One region of the Streptomyces sp. NPDC032161 genome, then DNA from elsewhere that is predicted to be linked to it. Evidence: riboswitches for the same ligand, from Rfam matches in the RefSeq annotation. Region 1 holds a riboswitch; each other region holds the start of a gene.

The links. A riboswitch is a leader RNA that binds a small molecule or an ion and turns the genes downstream of it on or off. The one in region 1 is predicted to bind cyclic di-AMP.
Region 2: it holds a riboswitch for cyclic di-AMP, as region 1 does, so the genes downstream of both, AB0E67_RS21885 (C40 family peptidase) here and AB0E67_RS18320 (M23 family metallopeptidase) in region 1, are expected to answer to the same signal.
Region 3: it holds a riboswitch for cyclic di-AMP, as region 1 does, so the genes downstream of both, AB0E67_RS22260 (LysM peptidoglycan-binding domain-containing protein) here and AB0E67_RS18320 (M23 family metallopeptidase) in region 1, are expected to answer to the same signal.
Region 4: it holds a riboswitch for cyclic di-AMP, as region 1 does, so the genes downstream of both, AB0E67_RS26870 (transglycosylase family protein) here and AB0E67_RS18320 (M23 family metallopeptidase) in region 1, are expected to answer to the same signal.

The regions. Positions count from the first base shown of each region.
Region 1 is NZ_JBEZVN010000008.1:24,126-28,154, forward strand. Features, by position in the region: gene AB0E67_RS18310 (PrsW family intramembrane metalloprotease) at 1-108, shown strand, start outside; gene AB0E67_RS18315 (aldo/keto reductase) at 305-1,249, opposite strand; gene AB0E67_RS18320 (M23 family metallopeptidase) at 1,379-2,401, opposite strand; cyclic di-AMP (ydaO/yuaA leader) riboswitch at 2,599-2,750, opposite strand; gene AB0E67_RS18325 (PP2C family protein-serine/threonine phosphatase) at 3,135-4,029, opposite strand, start outside.
Region 2 is NZ_JBEZVN010000012.1:108,281-112,309, forward strand. Features, by position in the region: gene AB0E67_RS21870 (hypothetical protein) at 1-243, shown strand, start outside; gene AB0E67_RS21875 (ATP-dependent Clp protease proteolytic subunit) at 471-1,106, shown strand; gene AB0E67_RS21880 (hypothetical protein) at 1,114-1,422, shown strand; cyclic di-AMP (ydaO/yuaA leader) riboswitch at 1,758-1,954, shown strand; gene AB0E67_RS21885 (C40 family peptidase) at 1,958-2,431, shown strand; gene AB0E67_RS21890 (ATP-binding protein) at 2,554-2,985, opposite strand; gene AB0E67_RS21895 (8-amino-7-oxononanoate synthase) at 3,283-4,029, opposite strand, start outside.
Region 3 is NZ_JBEZVN010000013.1:58,869-62,897, reverse strand. Features, by position in the region: gene glpK (glycerol kinase GlpK) at 1-7, opposite strand, end outside; gene AB0E67_RS22270 (MIP/aquaporin family protein) at 53-898, opposite strand; partial or broken gene AB0E67_RS22265 (heavy metal translocating P-type ATPase) at 1,174-1,481, shown strand; cyclic di-AMP (ydaO/yuaA leader) riboswitch at 2,105-2,290, shown strand; gene AB0E67_RS22260 (LysM peptidoglycan-binding domain-containing protein) at 2,295-3,047, shown strand; gene AB0E67_RS22255 (hypothetical protein) at 3,201-3,518, opposite strand; gene AB0E67_RS22250 (APC family permease) at 3,868-4,029, shown strand, end outside.
Region 4 is NZ_JBEZVN010000022.1:45,458-49,486, forward strand. Features, by position in the region: gene eno (phosphopyruvate hydratase) at 1-1,181, opposite strand, end outside; gene AB0E67_RS26870 (transglycosylase family protein) at 1,516-2,256, opposite strand; cyclic di-AMP (ydaO/yuaA leader) riboswitch at 2,259-2,430, opposite strand; gene AB0E67_RS26875 (transglycosylase family protein) at 2,734-3,759, opposite strand; gene AB0E67_RS26880 (cytochrome P450) at 3,877-4,029, opposite strand, start outside.

The DNA of each region.
Region 1 (4,029 bases):
TTCCCACCCGCCCCGGCCGCGTACTGGCCGACGTCGGCCCCGGCCGCGTTCCCGCCGCCGCACCAGGTGTACGGCGGCTACAACCCGTACCAGTCGCCGCCCCGGTAGCTCCGGGCGCGCGCCGCGGACGCGCGAACGCCCCGGGAGCGCGATGCTTCCGGGGCGTTCGTGGAGACGGGCAGTTCGGCGGAGCGACCGGAGCGCGGCCGGACCCGAGCACGATCCGCCGCCGGTAACGGAACAGTCCGCCCCTCGGTCCGCCGGTCGGCCTGCCGAGGGCTGCCGTGCCCGCCGGTGGCGTCCGTCAGGCGGACGCCTCGGTGAGGTCGGCCAGCTCCCCCTCGGTCAGCCGGAGGTCGGCGACCGCTGTCAGGGCGGGCATCTGCTCGACCGTACGGGCCGAGGCGATCGGCGCGGCGACGGTCGGCCGGGACGCGAGCCAGGCCAGCGCCACGGTCGCGATCTGTGCGTCATGGGCCTGGGCGACCCGGTCCAGGGCGGCGAGGACGTTCCGCCCGCGCTCCGACTCCAGGTACTTCCCCGCGCTCTGCGCACGCGCGCTCTCCACCGGGGTGCCCGGGCGGTACTTGCCGGTGAGGAATCCGGAGGCCAGGGCGTAGTACGGGACGGCGGCGAGCCCGGCCCGCGCGGCCGTGTCCTGGAGCGGGCCCTCGTAGGTGTCGCGGGAGACGAGGTTGTAGTGCGGCTGCAGGGCGACGTAACGGGCCAGCCCCTCGCGCTCGGAGAAGTCCAGGGACGCCCGGAGCCGCTCGGGGCTGATGTTGGACGCGGCGATCTCGCGCACCTTGCCGGCCTTCACCAGCTCGTCGAGGGTGGTGATGATCTCCTCGACCGGCACGGTCTCGTCGTCGAAGTGCGTGTAGTAGAGGTCGATGTGGTCCCTGCCGAGCCTGCGCAGCGACTCTTCCGCCGCCGCCTTGATGGTGGCGGCGGAGAGACCCTTGTACGAGGGGTGGGCGCCGACCTTGGTGGCGACGACGACATCGGACCGGCCGGGCCGGGACGCGAGCCACTTGCCGATGACGGTCTCCGACTCGCCGCCCTCGTTCCCCGGCACCCAGGCGGAGTAGGCGTCGGCGGTGTCGACGAAGTTGCCGCCCGCCTCCGTGTATGCGTCCAGCACGGCGAACGACTGCGCCTCGTCGGCCGTCCAGCCGAAGACATTGCCGCCGAGGGCGAGCGGGAACACCTGAAGATCGGAAGAGCCCAGTTGGCGAAGGGAAGTCATGAATCGATCAACGTGTTCCCGCCAGAACGGTATTCCGCGCATACGCCGTTCGGCGGACGGCTGTTCGGTGTGGTCCGCGCGGTCGGCCGGCGCATCGTTGTCCGCCCGTGCATCGCCGACGCGGGTGCCTCAGATGTTGAGGCCCTTGCTCCGCAGCCAGCCCATCGGGTCCACGCCCGTGCCGTCGGCGGTGTGGATCTCCAGGTGGAGGTGGGGACCCGTCACATTGCCGGTCGCGCCGACCCGGCCGATGGTGTCCCCGGTGGAGACCTTCTGGCCGACCCCGACGCCGATCGAAGACTGGTGGCAGTACCAGACCTCCGTGCCGTCCTCCAGCTCCAGCACCGTGCGGTAGCCGTACGAGCCGGACCAGCCCGCCGACTTGATGGTGCCGCCGTGAACGGCCTTGACGGGGGTGCCCGTCGGCGCCGCGAAGTCGAGGCCGGTGTGGTGACCGGAGGACCACATCGTGCCGGCCTGGCCGTACGTCGAGGTGATCGTGTACGAGGTGGTCGGGACGGCGTAGCTGGCGGCGAGCTTGGCGAGCCGCAGGGCCTCGGCCTTCTTCTTCGCCTCCTCCTCCGCCTTCTTCTTCTCGGCGGCGGCCTTGACCTCGGCGGCGTCCTGCTGCTTCTTGGCCTCGGCCGCGGCCTTCTCCGCCGCGGCCTTCTCCTGGGCCTCCCTGGCCTCCGCGTCGGCGGCGGCCTGCTGCTGCTCGGCCTGCTGGAGGATGCGGGCACGCAGCGCCTCGCCCGCGTCGGTCGTGCCCTGCTCGGCCTCGGCGGTGGTGATGCCTGCGGTGGTGAGCGGGGCGGTGGCGGGCGCGGCCCCGTCGTCCTCGGACTTGTCGGAGAGGAGGGCGCCCACGCCGGGAAGGGACTTGGCGTCGGGCAGGTTGTCCGCGATGGAGTCGGGAAGGGAGATGGACACCGGCGGCTTGCCCTGCGCGGTGGCCATGCCGCCCGCGCCGACCGCCGCGATGACACCGACCCCGAGCACCGCGGAACTGCGGGCGAGTCCGTTGCGCTGCTTGGCGACCCGGTGCTTGCCGCGTACGGGGCGGACGGTCTCCTCGGTGGGGTTCCACTCGCCCCAGCCGCGCTCGTCGTCGACACCGAAGTCGGCGCCGGGCAGGGTCGCGGTGGCGGCCATGTCCGATCCGATTCCGTGGTCCATGCGATCCGCAGTGCCGGACACCGTCGTCATCCCGGCCGTTCCGTAGTCGGAGCCGTAGCCGGGGCCCGCACCGTAACCGGGGCCGAAGTCGGTGCCGAACTCGGAACCGTACGCGGAATCGAGCCGGGCGGGGGCCTCGGGGGCAGGCTTGTTGGACGCCACGGGGGCGCACTCCTTTCCTTCCTTCTCGCCTACCGGGTTAGCTGACGGGTTCGGAGCAGGAAGGTCTCCTACGGACACCGCGTCTCTCACGAGACCCGGATGCCCGATTCACCCCAGGGTGGTGGTTCCCCGGTTCCCTTTCGGGATTCGGCGCTCGCGCACGGTGCCGCCTCTGACGACGGCTGGGACGACCGCGCTGCGTTATCGAACGTTAATAGACACCGGGCCCTGATTCCAAGCCGCTCCCACTGATCGTTCACGTCTTTGGCCTGGACTTTACTGGACATCTCGGGGCGTATTCAGACGACTTGATCGGGTCTCAGCCAATACCCCGTAACTGACGTTGCGTCAAACGTTATGCGGAGCGGCGTCTTTCGATTACGTACGGTGGCACCCCGGTCCGCTCGGGCGCACCCGGCCGCCCGGACGGACGTCTGCGGCCTCACGGGCGCACCCGACCGAACCCCGTCACGGCCTCCTTGCACCCGCCCAACCGCTCGGGCGCACCCGGCGCCCTTGCGCCCGCCCAGCCGCCCCGGACCGTCCGTCATGCCGGGCCCGGCCCCACGATCCGGACGGTCCTGCGCCGCTCCGGCTGCCCCTCCGCGGGGCGTACGACCGCGAGCAGGGCCATGTCGTCGGTCGACTCGCCCCCCGTGTGCAGCCGTACGTCGTCGGTCAGCGCGGACAGCAGCTCCTCCGGCCCGGGAAAGATCCGCCCGCACAGCCGGGCCGCCGGATCATAGAAGTCCCCCTGGGCGTTCCGCGCCTCGGAGAGGCCGTCGGTGTAGAGGAGCAGTGTCGCCCCCGGCCGCAGATCCCACTCGTCCGTCCGGTCGGGCCACGCGCCCAGGTCCATCCCGAGCGGCAGCGCGGGCATCGAGGGCGCCAGCACGTCCAGCGCGCCGTCCGGGTGCAGCAGGATCGGCTCGGGGTGGCCGCGGTTGACGATCCGGACCCGGGACAGGCCGGCCGGGATCTCGGCCAGCACGGCGGTGGTGAAGCCCTCGACGACGTCGGGCCCGCCCCGGCGCGCCCTCCTCTCCCGCACCAGCGCCCGCTCCAGCCGACGCGCCACGCCCTCCAGCGAGCGCTCCTGTTCGGCCGCCTCCCGGAACGCCCCGATGACCACGGCGACCGTCTCCACGGCGTCGAGCCCCTTCCCCCGCACGTCACCGACCACCAGCCGCACCCCGTACGGGGTGTCCGTCACCGCGAACAGGTCACCGCCAACGAACTCGTCGGCCTGCGCGGCCTCGTACCGCGCCGCCACATGCAGCCCACCGATCCGGTCGAACGGCTTCGGCAGCACCGCCCGCATGGCCCGCTCCGCGATGACCCGCGCGGAGGCCAACTGCTCGTTGCTCCGCTGCACGACCCGGTTGATCACCACCGCGAGCACCGAGACGGTCGCCAGCGTGAGCAGCTCGATCAGCGGCACG
Region 2 (4,029 bases), on a different contig from region 1:
GATGGCCGCGGTCTTGAACTCGGTGAACCCGGCGTCGACTTCATCCCGCTCGGTGGCCTGGTCCTTGAACTCGGCGACCTGGCCCTTGAGCCGTTCGATCTGCGCGGCCCGTGGGTCGACGCTCTCGCCGGCCTGCTGGAGAGCCGCAAGGCGCCGCTCGCACTCCTCGGCAAGGTGCTGGTAGCGCCCCTGGCCGGGTTGTGGCGTCCCGGTTCTTCTTGGGGTAGAAGCCGGTCCGGGTGACGCCGGACTCGAGGGCCAGGGTCTTGAGCAGGGTCGGGGACTGGCGCGGTGGCTTCCGCTCCGTTTCCAGCCCCCGCCGCTTCAAACCGTGCGCGCGGTTCCGGCACTGCCAGTGTTGCACTCGGGGTCTCCGCTTTCGAGTCTGTACGTCCTGTACATTTTTTACAGATGTGGACGCGAGCCCGGCCCGGAGCCGCGCGCATCCCGCGAGGAGAGGCAACGCCATGCTGTTCCGCCCCACCGCCCGACACGTGCTGCCCGAGTTCACCGAGCGCACGCCCCACGGGACCCGCACCCTCGACCCGTACTCCAAGCTGCTCGCCGAGCGGATCGTCCTGCTCGGCACCGAGGTCGACGACACCGCGGCCAGTGATCTGATCGCGCAGTTCATGTATCTGGAACACGCCGCCCCGGACCGGCCCGTCTCCCTCTACATCAACTCCCCCGGTGGCTCGTTCGCGGCCATGACCGCCGTCCACGACACGATGGAGTACCTCACCTGCGAGGTGGAGACGTACTGCCTGGGCCGGGCCGACGCCTGGGCCGCCGTCCTGCTCGCCGCGGGCGCCCCGGGGCGGCGGCACGTACTGCCGGGGGCGCGCGTCGTGATGCGCCAGCCCACGCTCGCCGAGCCCGTCCACGGCCGGCCGTCCGACCTGGAGATCGAGGCGCGGGAACTGGAACGGGTCCGCGAGGCGCTCGTCACCCTGCTGGCCCGTCACACGGGCCGCGACGCCGGGCGGATCGCCGAGGACATCGAGCGCGACCTCGTTCTCGACGCTGCGGGCGCCCGGGCCTACGGCCTGGTGGACCACGTCGTGGAGAGCCGGAAGACGTCGTTCCCGTCACCCGGCTCGCGGTGAGGACCTGATGCGCCCGTCCGATCCTCCTCCGCTGCCGGCGCTGACCCGTGCGGAGGGGGAGTTCATCGACTGCTACCTCGACGTCCTCGACCAGTTGGGCCGGATCAACCCTGCCCGCGGCAGCGACACCTACGGGGCACTGCGCGCCGCGCAGGCGCTGGCCTCGCGCGCCGGGGCGCTGCGGGACGCCCTGGCGCTGATGCACGAACGCGGCGAGGCGCGGATCCACGCCGGGACCCTGGCACGGGCGCTGCGCGCCCTGGACGGGGAACGCCGGTCCGGTCGCGTCACCCTGCCCCCCGTGCCACCCGGCTGATCGCTCGCCCGTGCGCTCCCGGTCGATCCCCCGTCAACTCCACCGCGCGACACGCCCGATGTGCGATCCGATTTTCCTACTCTTTTCAGAGTAGGAAACGCTGTTTTCAGAGAAATCTCGACTTGCGGCTTCCAGGTGGGCGGAGGGCGAAATCCGCCCTTCCGCCCCTGGTGCACGACCGGCGCGCACGCCCGGCGCAGCATCCAAATGCGTCAGCTGCACTCGAACAGTTCAGTCGTGAGGACTCTCACATATCATCGTTTCAGCTCGGAAATCCGGCTGTCGGTGAGTCAAGATCCCTGGGACGACAAGCCCCCGCCACCGCGGCGGGGCGGTCCGAGCGGACGCCGAGTCCTGCCGCCGCCCGGATGACTGGTCGACAGAAGTGGATCGGCAGGAGTGGAGGACCCGAGCACAACGGGTCGACCGGAACATCGGTCGTCCCTCGGGGTGAAGCCGCCGAGCGCGGCCGGGCAACTTCGCCAGCCCGAACCCGACAGGTCATCCTTCACAGGCGGCTGACGAAGGGTTGCGCATGACTGCGCAGGTTCATGTCCCGTCTCTGCTCGCCCGGGCCGGTACGGCCTCGGTTCTGACACTGGCCGCCGTCGGCGGCACCATGCTCGCCCCGGGCGCCGTCACGGAGGCCCAGGCGGCCACTCCGTCGCTCAAGGCGCTCAACGTCGCGGCATCGAAGAAGGGCTCGCCGTACAGGTGGGGCGCCACCGGCCCCCACCGCTTCGACTGCTCCGGGCTGACCGTCTACTCGTTCAAGAAGGCGGGCAAGAAGCTCCCCCGCACCGCCCAGCAGCAGTACAACAGGACCCGTCACGTCTCGGCCTCGCACCGCAAGCGCGGAGACCTGGTCTTCTTCCATTACGGCCGAAGCGTCTACCACGTCGGGATCTACGCCGGACACAACAAGATCTGGCACTCGCCGAGGACCGGCTCGGTGGTCCGGTTGGAGAAGATCTGGTCGAAGAGCGTCTACTACGGACGCGTCCGCTGACCCACGGTCTCGGGGACCGGAGCCACCGAACGGCTCCGGTCCGCAAGGCCGGGCACGGGCGGCACGACGGAAGCCGGTCGACCGGAGGGTCGGTGCAGAAGGTCGGTCGGTCCGAAGGGCGGTCAGTCCGGCGCGGAGACGTCCCAGGGGAGCTCGATCCATACCGTCTTGCCCCCGTCCGGGGTGGGCGTGACGGAGAGCCGACCACCGCACTCCTTGGCCAGCATCCGGATGATCACCATGCCCCGCCCGTTGTCCTGCTGGACGGCGGCGGGCAGCCGGCGGGGCCGGCGCGGATGACTGTCCGTCACTCCCAGGAGCAGCAGTTCCTCCCGCTCCAGTCTCAGATCGACGGTGAAGGCGGGCGACTGCCCGAAGGTGTGCTGGACGGCGTTGGTCGCGAGTTCCGAGACGACGAGCCGCAGGGCGTCCGCGAGTTCGGTGTCCGCGGCCAGGCCCCATTCGGTGAGCACCCGGGACACGTGTCCACGGGCCGCCGGGACCGAGACCGGCTCGCTCGGCAGAGTGATGCTTGCTTCCCGCTGGTCCGCCATGGCGAGCCACCCCTCTCCCACCCGGACCGACACGCGCCCGGTCCTGGTTGCGCTTCGCGCCAGATTGCCACTCGCCCCGCCGTCTGTGACGCCGATCCACCAAGATGTACGGATATCTGTCGCTCGATGTGGTGAACTCCGTCCCGGAAATCCGTACGTCTGCGCCACGCCGTCCGGTCGGTACGAATCACTCGGCAGGAGAGGGACGAGGCCCGCGTGTGCGGCGGCGTGGCAGGGACGGCGGAGGGCGAGGGGGGCCGGGAGCGTCCGTGATCCCCCGGCCGGCTCCGGGGCCCGTCAGCCGGCGGGGGCGGTGCGCCGTACGGTCTCCACCGCCGCCGCGATCTGCTCGTCGGTCAGGTCGGCGCGCGCGGTCAGCCGCAGCCGGGAGACGCCGTCCGGCACCGACGGCGGCCGGAAGCACCCGACCACGACCCCCTCCTCGCGGCAGTCCGCCGCCCAGCGCACCGCCGCGTCCGCCGACGGGGCCCGTACGGAGACCACGGCGGCGTCCGGACGCACGGCTGCCAGACCGGCCGCGGTCAGCCGCCCGTACAGCCCCGCGGCGACCTCGCGGACCCGCCCGGCGCGTTCCGGTTCCCGGCCCAGCAGGCGCAGGCCGGCGAGCGCGGCGCCCGCGGCGGCCGGCGCGAGGCCCGTGTCGAAGATGAACGTCCGGGCCGTGTTGACGAGGTGTTCGATCACCCGGGCGGGACCGAGGACCGCTCCGCCCTGACTGCCGAGGGACTTGGAGAGGGTGAGCGTGGCGACGACTCCCTGGTCGCCCGCGAGGCCCGCGGCTGCGAGCGCGCCCCGGCCGCCCTCCCCCAGCACCCCCAGGCCGTGCGCGTCGTCGACGAGCAACGCGGCCCCCTCCGACCGGCAGGCCGCGGCGAGCGCCGTCAGCGGCGCGGCGTCGCCGTCGACCGAGAAGACCGAGTCGGTGACAGCCAGCGCGCGCCCCTCGTGCGTCCGCAGGGCCTTGCGCACGGCGTCGGGGTCGGCGTGCGGGACGACGACGGTCCCGGCCCGGGACAACCGGCA
Region 3 (4,029 bases), on a different contig from region 1:
CCGCCATGGCGTGCTGCCTCTCCTGGGTCCGCGTCCGGTGCCGGATCCGCCGTCATCTCTCCGGCGGCGTCGGGATGCTGCCCTCCGGCTCCGGTTCCGCGGCGGGGATGAATCGGCCGACGAGGTACTTGTAGAGAAAGGCGCCGACCGGGCCGCCCACGAGCGGGCCCACGACCGGCACCCAGAAGTAGAGGTTCCCGTACTGGTCCCGCCACGCCTCCCCATAACCCGTCAGAAAACTCGCCAGTCTGGGCCCGAGGTCACGGGCGGGATTGATCGCGTATCCGGCATTGGTGCCGAATGCCATGCCGATGGCCACCACGACGAGCCCAACGATGAACGGACTGAGATTGGCGCCCGGTGGCGTATTGAGCAGATCCGTGACCGCGAAGATCAGCAGGACCAGAATGGCGGTTCCGATGATCTGGTCCCGCAGCGCTCCCCATTCGGTGACGGGGAGTGCGGCATTGCCGTTGGCAGGCAGGGTCGAGAAGACGAATTGCGTTTTGATGGTGTGTCCGGGATCCGCTCTCGCCAGTGCCTCGGTGTAATTCCAGCGCACCACCAGTGCGGCGACGAAGGCGCCCGCCAGTTGTGCGAGGGAATAGGGTGCGACCTTCCTCCAGGGGAAATCCTTGAACGCCGCGAGCGAGAGCGTCACGGCCGGATTGAGGTGAGCACCGCTCAGTCGGCCCGCCACATAGATGCCCAGGGTGACCCCGAGCCCCCAGGCCCAGGCGATGCTGTCGTGGTTCCCGAGTCCGCCCGGCGGGTCGGTGAGCGCGCCGCCGGCCGCGACCTGGGCCACCACCCCACAGCCGAAGAGAATGAGAATCAGCGTTCCGGCGAATTCCGCCGCGAGTTCCCCGCCGAGTCCCGACAACCCGCGCCGTTCCATGGGGATCTCGCTTCCTGTCGGGTCACGGCCGTTGGCGGCATCGATCCAGATCTGAGCGTAGGTGTGCGGGTCCGCTTCCGCACGCGGTGCTGCGGCGGTGGTGTGAGGGCGGTCCTCGGCCCGTCCCGCCGGGGTCCGGACGGCCTCTCGGTGCCGGGGTGTCACGCAGCCCGGGACGCAGGCCTTCCACGGTGGCGAGGGCCTGCAAGGCGGTCGCCACGTCCGCGGCCCCCGTACCTGTCCGGCGTCCAGGCGCGTTTCGAAACACGCCCCAGGCATGGGAGCGGGGTCCGCTCCATGCGCTGACGTACGCCGCGGGCGGCTGGGAGCCCGGGCGGAAGGGGGGAAAGGGTCCTGGGGACCGGACGCCGGACGTGGACGTCTCGACGGTGGTCGCCGTTCTCGGGTCGGCGGCGATCGGGCAGGTGTTGGACGGCACCCCGCTGATCGTCGTCCTCGCGACGTCCGGCGCCCCGGAAGCACCGGCCACCGCGCGGACCGCCAGCGGTGCGCGGTCCGCGTGATCTCGGGCCCGCGACGGCGACGAGGCCGGGCGAGGGCGGACACCGAGGAGGTGGTGCCCGCCGAGCGGCTGAGGGCCGGGGACATGACCCTGGCCTCGCCGCGGCGGCCGAGCGCCCCGGCGGCCACCCCCGACGCGGGCCGTCGCCGTCGACAGCCCCGGCCGGGCGCGCACCGGCCGGACCCGTCGCACGGCCGGGGGAGGACGGCCGCACCGCCGTGCTGGTCGCCCGCGACGGCGCCCCGGCCGGCGTCCTCGGTGTGGCCGACCAGCCACGCGGCGACGCCCGGGTCCGCAGGCCCGGCTTACGGGGGCGTTCAGCTGCGCCGTGCCGAAGACGCACGCGACCGGCTCCCACGTCCACACGACAGGACAGAAGAGATGTCCCTTTTGTCTCTATTTGAAGTGAATTGCAAATTTAGACGGTAAAGCCGCTTTTGATAATTGTTGTTCTGTTTGAGGGGTAGGCGGAACGCCCCTTTTGTCGCTTCGTGGTGTGAGTCACGTAAAGACTCTCCGGACGGCCGGTCCGCGATTCGGCTCCCCTTGTCGCGCAAGGCGAGTCGAGTTCGATCTGTGAGGTGGATTACTGCGAATTCCATGAATTGATCATGCGAATCAATTGTGATCGAAAAATTCGGGCTTGTTCCGCTCCGCTTTTCTCGCCTACGGTCACCGTCAATCCGGACGGAACGCCGAATCCTGCCGCCGTCCGAGAAACCGACCCACTTGTCCACGGCAGGAGCGGGGGAACCAGGTAAGCCGCCGGTCCGGTATCCGGAACGGCTCGGGGTGAAGTCGCATTCCGTGCGGCCAGACATCTCCAGTCTGAACCCGACAGCTCACCTCGCAGGCGACGGAGAGGAATTCACCATGACCGCAACGGGTACGTACCGTCGCCGCTCGTCCACCTTCCGGACCCGTGGCCTCATCGCCGCGGCCACGGGCGGAGTCGCCCTGGTGCTTCCGCTGATCGGAGCGGGTTTCGCCTCGGCCGCCCCGGCCCAGGCCGCCACCACCGAAAGGGCCGCTGCTTCGGTCGCCGTCACCGGAAGCGTTTCCCCGCAGAAGGCTGCGACCGTCACGCATTCCGTGATCTCCGGGGACACCCTTTCCAAGATCGCGCAGAGCTATTCCGTCGAAGGCGGCTGGCAGAAGCTGTACGAGGGCAACCGGGAGATCATCGGGAGCAACCCCTCCCTCATCCGCCCGGGCATGAAGCTGACCGTCGGTGCCGAGTCCGAGGCCGCCACCGGTGCCTCCGGCGCCTCGTCCGCGACCGTCACCGCCGCGCCGGTCTCCTACGCGGACAACCTGGACGGCTGGATCAGGGAATCGCTGGCCATCATGGCCCGGCACGGCATCCCCGGCAGCTACGACGGCATCCACCGCAACGTCATGCGTGAGTCCTCCGGCAACCCGCGGGCCATCAACAACTGGGACTCGAACGCCGTCGCCGGAACGCCGTCCAAGGGCCTGCTCCAGGTCATCGACCCGACGTTCCGCGCCTACCACGTGCCCGGCACGCCGTTCGACAGCTACGACCCGGTCGCCAACATCACGGCCGCGTGCAACTACGCCGCCGACAAGTACGGCTCCATCGACAACGTCTTCGGCGCCTACTGACCCATGCCGGCCCGGCCCCGTGCCGGTTTGGACGCGACGGGATGCGCCCCTCGGGAAGCCGCACGGCTTCCCCAGGGGCGCATCCCGTCGCGTCGTACCGGGGCCCCGTCGCTTCCCCGCCCCGCCCGCCGGCGGGGCGCACCTCGCCCGTGGTCACTCCAGGGCGCTGCCCGTCGACCGTTGCGGCCGCCGCAGCGGCGGTGTGGGAACCGTCGCCGCCGCGCCCTCCCGGACGGAGTGCACCGCCGCGTCGTGAAGACGCCTGCTGTCCTCCTCGGAGCAGCAGGGCACGGGGCTGCCCGACATGGTGAACCAGTCGATCGCACCCGTGTACTGCACGGTCACCTGAGCCGTGTCGTCGGCCCAGGTCGTGTGAACGGTCAGGTCCCCGGTCAGGACGCCGACCTCGTCCGTGAGCACGCCTCCGCGCCCCGAGAACACACCACGAGTGGTCCATGACGCCCAAGCCATGTACCCAGGCTGACACCGGGTGCGCGGATCCGCGACCCGCGGGAGCGCGCCGCTCGGCGCCCCGGGGTGCCGGAGCCCGTTCCGGAATGCGGAACGGGCGAAACTTTCCCTACGGTCCGGCTGCGGTTCCCGTACCGGCCAATCGCCCGCGAATTGACGCACTTTTCACGCCAAACCGTTGGATCCTCGCTCCGAAACAACGAATTCCGTAGGTAAACAGCTCTTGACCTGCGGAACTCGTCGGGATTGCATGTCGCGCTGGGAGCGACGAAACCACTCATCACGTCCTCGTCTGGAGGCGATACCGCTCCCGTGCTCAAACACCGCACCTGTTGATCGGAAACGCACGATGACCGAAACGCTCAGCGCTCCCCAGGCGCTCGCGCCGGCTACCGGCCCCATCCCGCAGAAGCTCAAGCGTTCCATCGGCGTCGTCGGCGGGACACTGCTGACGCTGTCCTGCGTGACGCCCGCCTCGACACTCTTCGTGGTCGTACCGGACCTGTTCTCC
Region 4 (4,029 bases), on a different contig from region 1:
TCGGATCGGGCCGGGGCGCCGGTCTTGATCTGACCGCAGTTCACCGCGACGGCGAGGTCGGCGATGGTGACGTCCTCGGTCTCGCCGGAACGGTGCGACATCATGCACTTGAAGCCGTTGCGCTGGGCGAGCTCGACGGCGTCCAGGGTCTCGGTCAGCGAACCGATCTGGTTGACCTTGACGAGCAGCGCGTTGGCGGTGCCCTCCTCGATGCCGCGGGCCAGGCGCTCCGGGTTGGTGACGAACAGGTCGTCACCGACGATCTGCACCTTGCTGCCGAGCTTGTCGGTGATGATCTTCCAGCCGGCCCAGTCGTCCTCGTACAGCGGGTCCTCGATGGAGACCAGCGGGTACGCGGAGACGAGCTCCTCGTAGTACTCGGTCATCTCCGCGGCCGAGCGGGACTTGCCCTCGAACTCGTACGTGCCGTCCTTGTAGAACTCGGACGCGGCGACGTCGAGCGCGAGCGCGATGTCCTTGCCCGGGACGTAGCCGGCTTCCTTGACGGCCTCGATGATGAGGTCGAGGGCGGCACGGTTCGACTCCAGGTTCGGCGCGAAGCCGCCCTCGTCGCCGAGGCCGGTCGACAGGCCCTTGCTCTTCAGGACCTTCTTCAGCGTGTGATAGACCTCGGCGCCCCAGCGCAGGGCCTCGGAGAAGGACTCGGCGCCGATCGGGGCGATCATGAACTCCTGGATGTCCACGTTGGAGTCGGCGTGCGACCCACCGTTGAGGATGTTCATCATCGGGACGGGCAGCAGGTGCGCGTTCGGACCGCCGAGGTAGCGGAACAGCGGCAGGTCCGACGCCTCGGAGGCGGCGTGCGCGACGGCCAGCGAGACACCGAGGATGGCGTTGGCGCCGAGCGAGCCCTTGTTCTCGGTGGCGTCCAGGTCGAACATCGCCTGGTCGATCAGCCGCTGCTCGGTCGCGTCGTAGCCGACGAGCTCCGGGCCGATCTGCTCGATGACGGCGAGCACGGCCTTCTCCACACCCTTGCCCTGGTAGCGGTTGGGGTCGCCGTCGCGAAGCTCAATGGCCTCGAAGGCACCGGTGGAGGCGCCGGACGGCACGGCAGCACGACCCGTGCTGCCGTCGTCGAGGCCGACCTCGACCTCGACCGTGGGGTTCCCCCGGGAGTCGAGGATTTCCCGGGCTACGACGACGTCGATGGACGGCACGAGGCATCTCCTTCTGGGATATGACACTGGTTCTGCAGGGTCACTTTGGCCTTGCGACAAGAGCCTAACCGGCCCCGCCCGCTCAGCCCGACGACCGCCCGCCCCCTGGGACGAAAAAGGACCCGGGAGTGCACGATCCCGGGCAAATGGCCAGAATATTACGGATCAGTAACTACAACAGTTGAACGAACTGCGCCGCACACGAGCGGCGCACGCCCGGGTGCGGGACGCGCGGTGCCGCGTCGGCGCGCGGCACGCGCTCCGAGCAGACGCCCCGGCCCGGCGCGCGGGGGGAGCGCGCCGGGCCGGGCATCCGGAGAGGAGAGGGACCGGACTACTTCGTCAGGTGCAGCTGCTGACCCGGGTAGATCAGGTCGGCGTTCTCGACGATGTCCTTGTTCAGCTCGAACAGCCGCTGCCAGCCGCCCTCGACGCCGTGGGCGGCGGCGATCTTGCTGAGGGAGTCGCCGGAGACGACCTTGTACTCGCCGTCGCCCTTCTTGACCTTCTTGCCGGTCGGGGTGGTGACGGTCTTCTTCGACTCGGTCCGCGGGGCGGCGGGACGGTCGGAGCGGGAGGCGGGGGCCTCGGCGCGCTCGACCTGCTTCGGCTGGGCCTGCTGCTTGGGGGCCGTCTGGGTGCTCTGCTTCTTGGCGGCACCGGAACTCTTCGAGGAGGTGTCGACGCCCGGGTCGACGCCGTCGTTGCGCAGGTTGCCGGCGGAGGCGCAGCCCCAGGCACCCGGACCCTGCATGTCGAGGAGCCGCTCGGCGGTGGCGATCTGCTGGGCCTTGGTGGCCAGGTCGGCGCGCGGCGCGTACTTCAGACCGCCGGCGGCGGCCCAGCTGGACTGCGAGAACTGCAGACCGCCGTAGTAGCCGTTGCCGGTGTTGATGGACCAGTTGCCCCCGGACTCGCACTGGGCGACGGCGTCCCAGGTGGCGACGGAGGCGGCGGAAGCGCCGGTCGCGCCCAGCAGCGGGACGGCGACGGCGGAGCCGGCGACTCCGGCGAGCGTGGCGACACGGACGGCCTTGGACGGGCGGCGGTGCTTGCCCTTGCCGGAAAACAGCATGGAAGTCTCCTCACCGACGCCTACGAGGTGAGCTGTCGGGTTCGGGCCGAGTGAGTTGCCCGGTCGCACGTCCTAGCACGCGACTTCACCCCAAGTCGGTCCTGATGCGTCTCGCGACGATCGGGGCCGACGCCTACCTGGGTCCCCCGCTCCTGCCTACGGCGCTTGAACGCGTCTGTTCCCTCCGACCGACGGCAGGATTCGGCGTGACGGTCGGCGGGGCCCGCGGTGCGAGCGGTTCCGACCGTAAACACATATAAGCCCCATATTCAAAGAAGGACACATCGGGCAATCGTCTCTTACTTGCATCTGAGGAACCGTAGTTTTCGCAGGTGGGACGCGATACGGACGGGACCTCCGGGCCCAACACGCCAATTGACGCAAAGAGATCCATGTCTCACTCGCATGCAAGCCGACAAGAGCCTCCGATAGCATCCCGGCTCCTGAGGCCCCGTCAGCCGGCCACCGGGTCCGGCCTCAACGGGCCTCCGCGTCGACATCGAGGCTCTGGCCAGGAAGGATGAGGTCCGGATCGGAGCCCACGACCTCCTTGTTGGCCTCATAGAGCGCGGACCAGCCACCGGGGACGTTCCGCTCGTCGGCAATCGTCCAGAGATTGTCACCGGGACGGACGGTGTACGTGTCGTCGGCGACCGGGGAGGCCGCGTCGCGCCCCCCGCCGTCGCGCGAGGCGTGACGACCCGACTCGCGGCCGACGTCCCCGTCGGCACCCCACCCCTCCTCGGCGGCCGGTGAGCCACGATGCTTGCCGCCCGAACCGTCCGACGCTCCAGATCCTTCCGAGTCCCCGGGCGGCCCTGACGGAGCGACAGAAGCGCCCGAATCGCCCATATCAACCGATTCAGGCAAACGGTGCGCATTGTCGGATGAAGTGGCGGAACCGGTGGGCGAGGGCGTGACATCGGACCCGGTTCCGGCGTCCGGCTTCCCGGCACGGCCCGAAGGCGTGACGTCCTCGTCGGACGGGGACTCCGACGACTTGTCAGCCGGCTTCGCGCCCTTCTCCGCCCCGGTGCCGCCCGTCTTCTTCGCATCCTCCTCCGCCCCGGAGCCGCCCGCGGGCTTCTCCGAGGAGGTCTCCCCCGGGTCGACCCCTGGCAGCTCCCCACCCGTCGCGAGGCCAGAGAGGGGCGCACAGCTCGGCCACGCCTGCGGACCCCGGTCGCCCAGGATCTTCTCGGCCACCGCGATCTGCTGGGCGCGGCTGGCGAGGTCGGCGCGCGGGGCGTACGCCTCACCGCCGTACGCCTTCCAGACCTCCGGGGTGAGCTGAAGGCCGCCGTAGGAGCCGTTGCCGAAATCGGCGCTCCAGGAGCCGCCGCTCTCGCACTCGGCGACCCGGTCCCAGGTCGCCGAGTCGGCCGCCTGCGCGGCGCCCGCGCCGAGCAGCGGGATGGCGATGGCGGATCCGGTCACGCCCGCCGCGACGACGATGGCGGGTGCCTGACGAGGGCGACGGTGTCTGCCGTTCGCGGAGCCCATGAGGTTGCCTTCCGTGTGACGGACGAGTTCGGTCGAGCGACCCGGTGGGGTCGAACGGTGAACCTAACCGGACTCGAACGCGTGTCACAAGTCGATGCAGCGCCGATCACGCGCACATCACAGATGTGACGTAGCGTCAGAAACGGGTCGGGCGGGCCGGGGTCCGAACTCCACGGGAAGCGTGCGCAGTCCGCGCATGATGAGCCCGCCGCGCCACCGCAGATCGGCGGGCTCCACCGCGAGCCGCAGGTCGGGAAGGCGCCTGAGCAG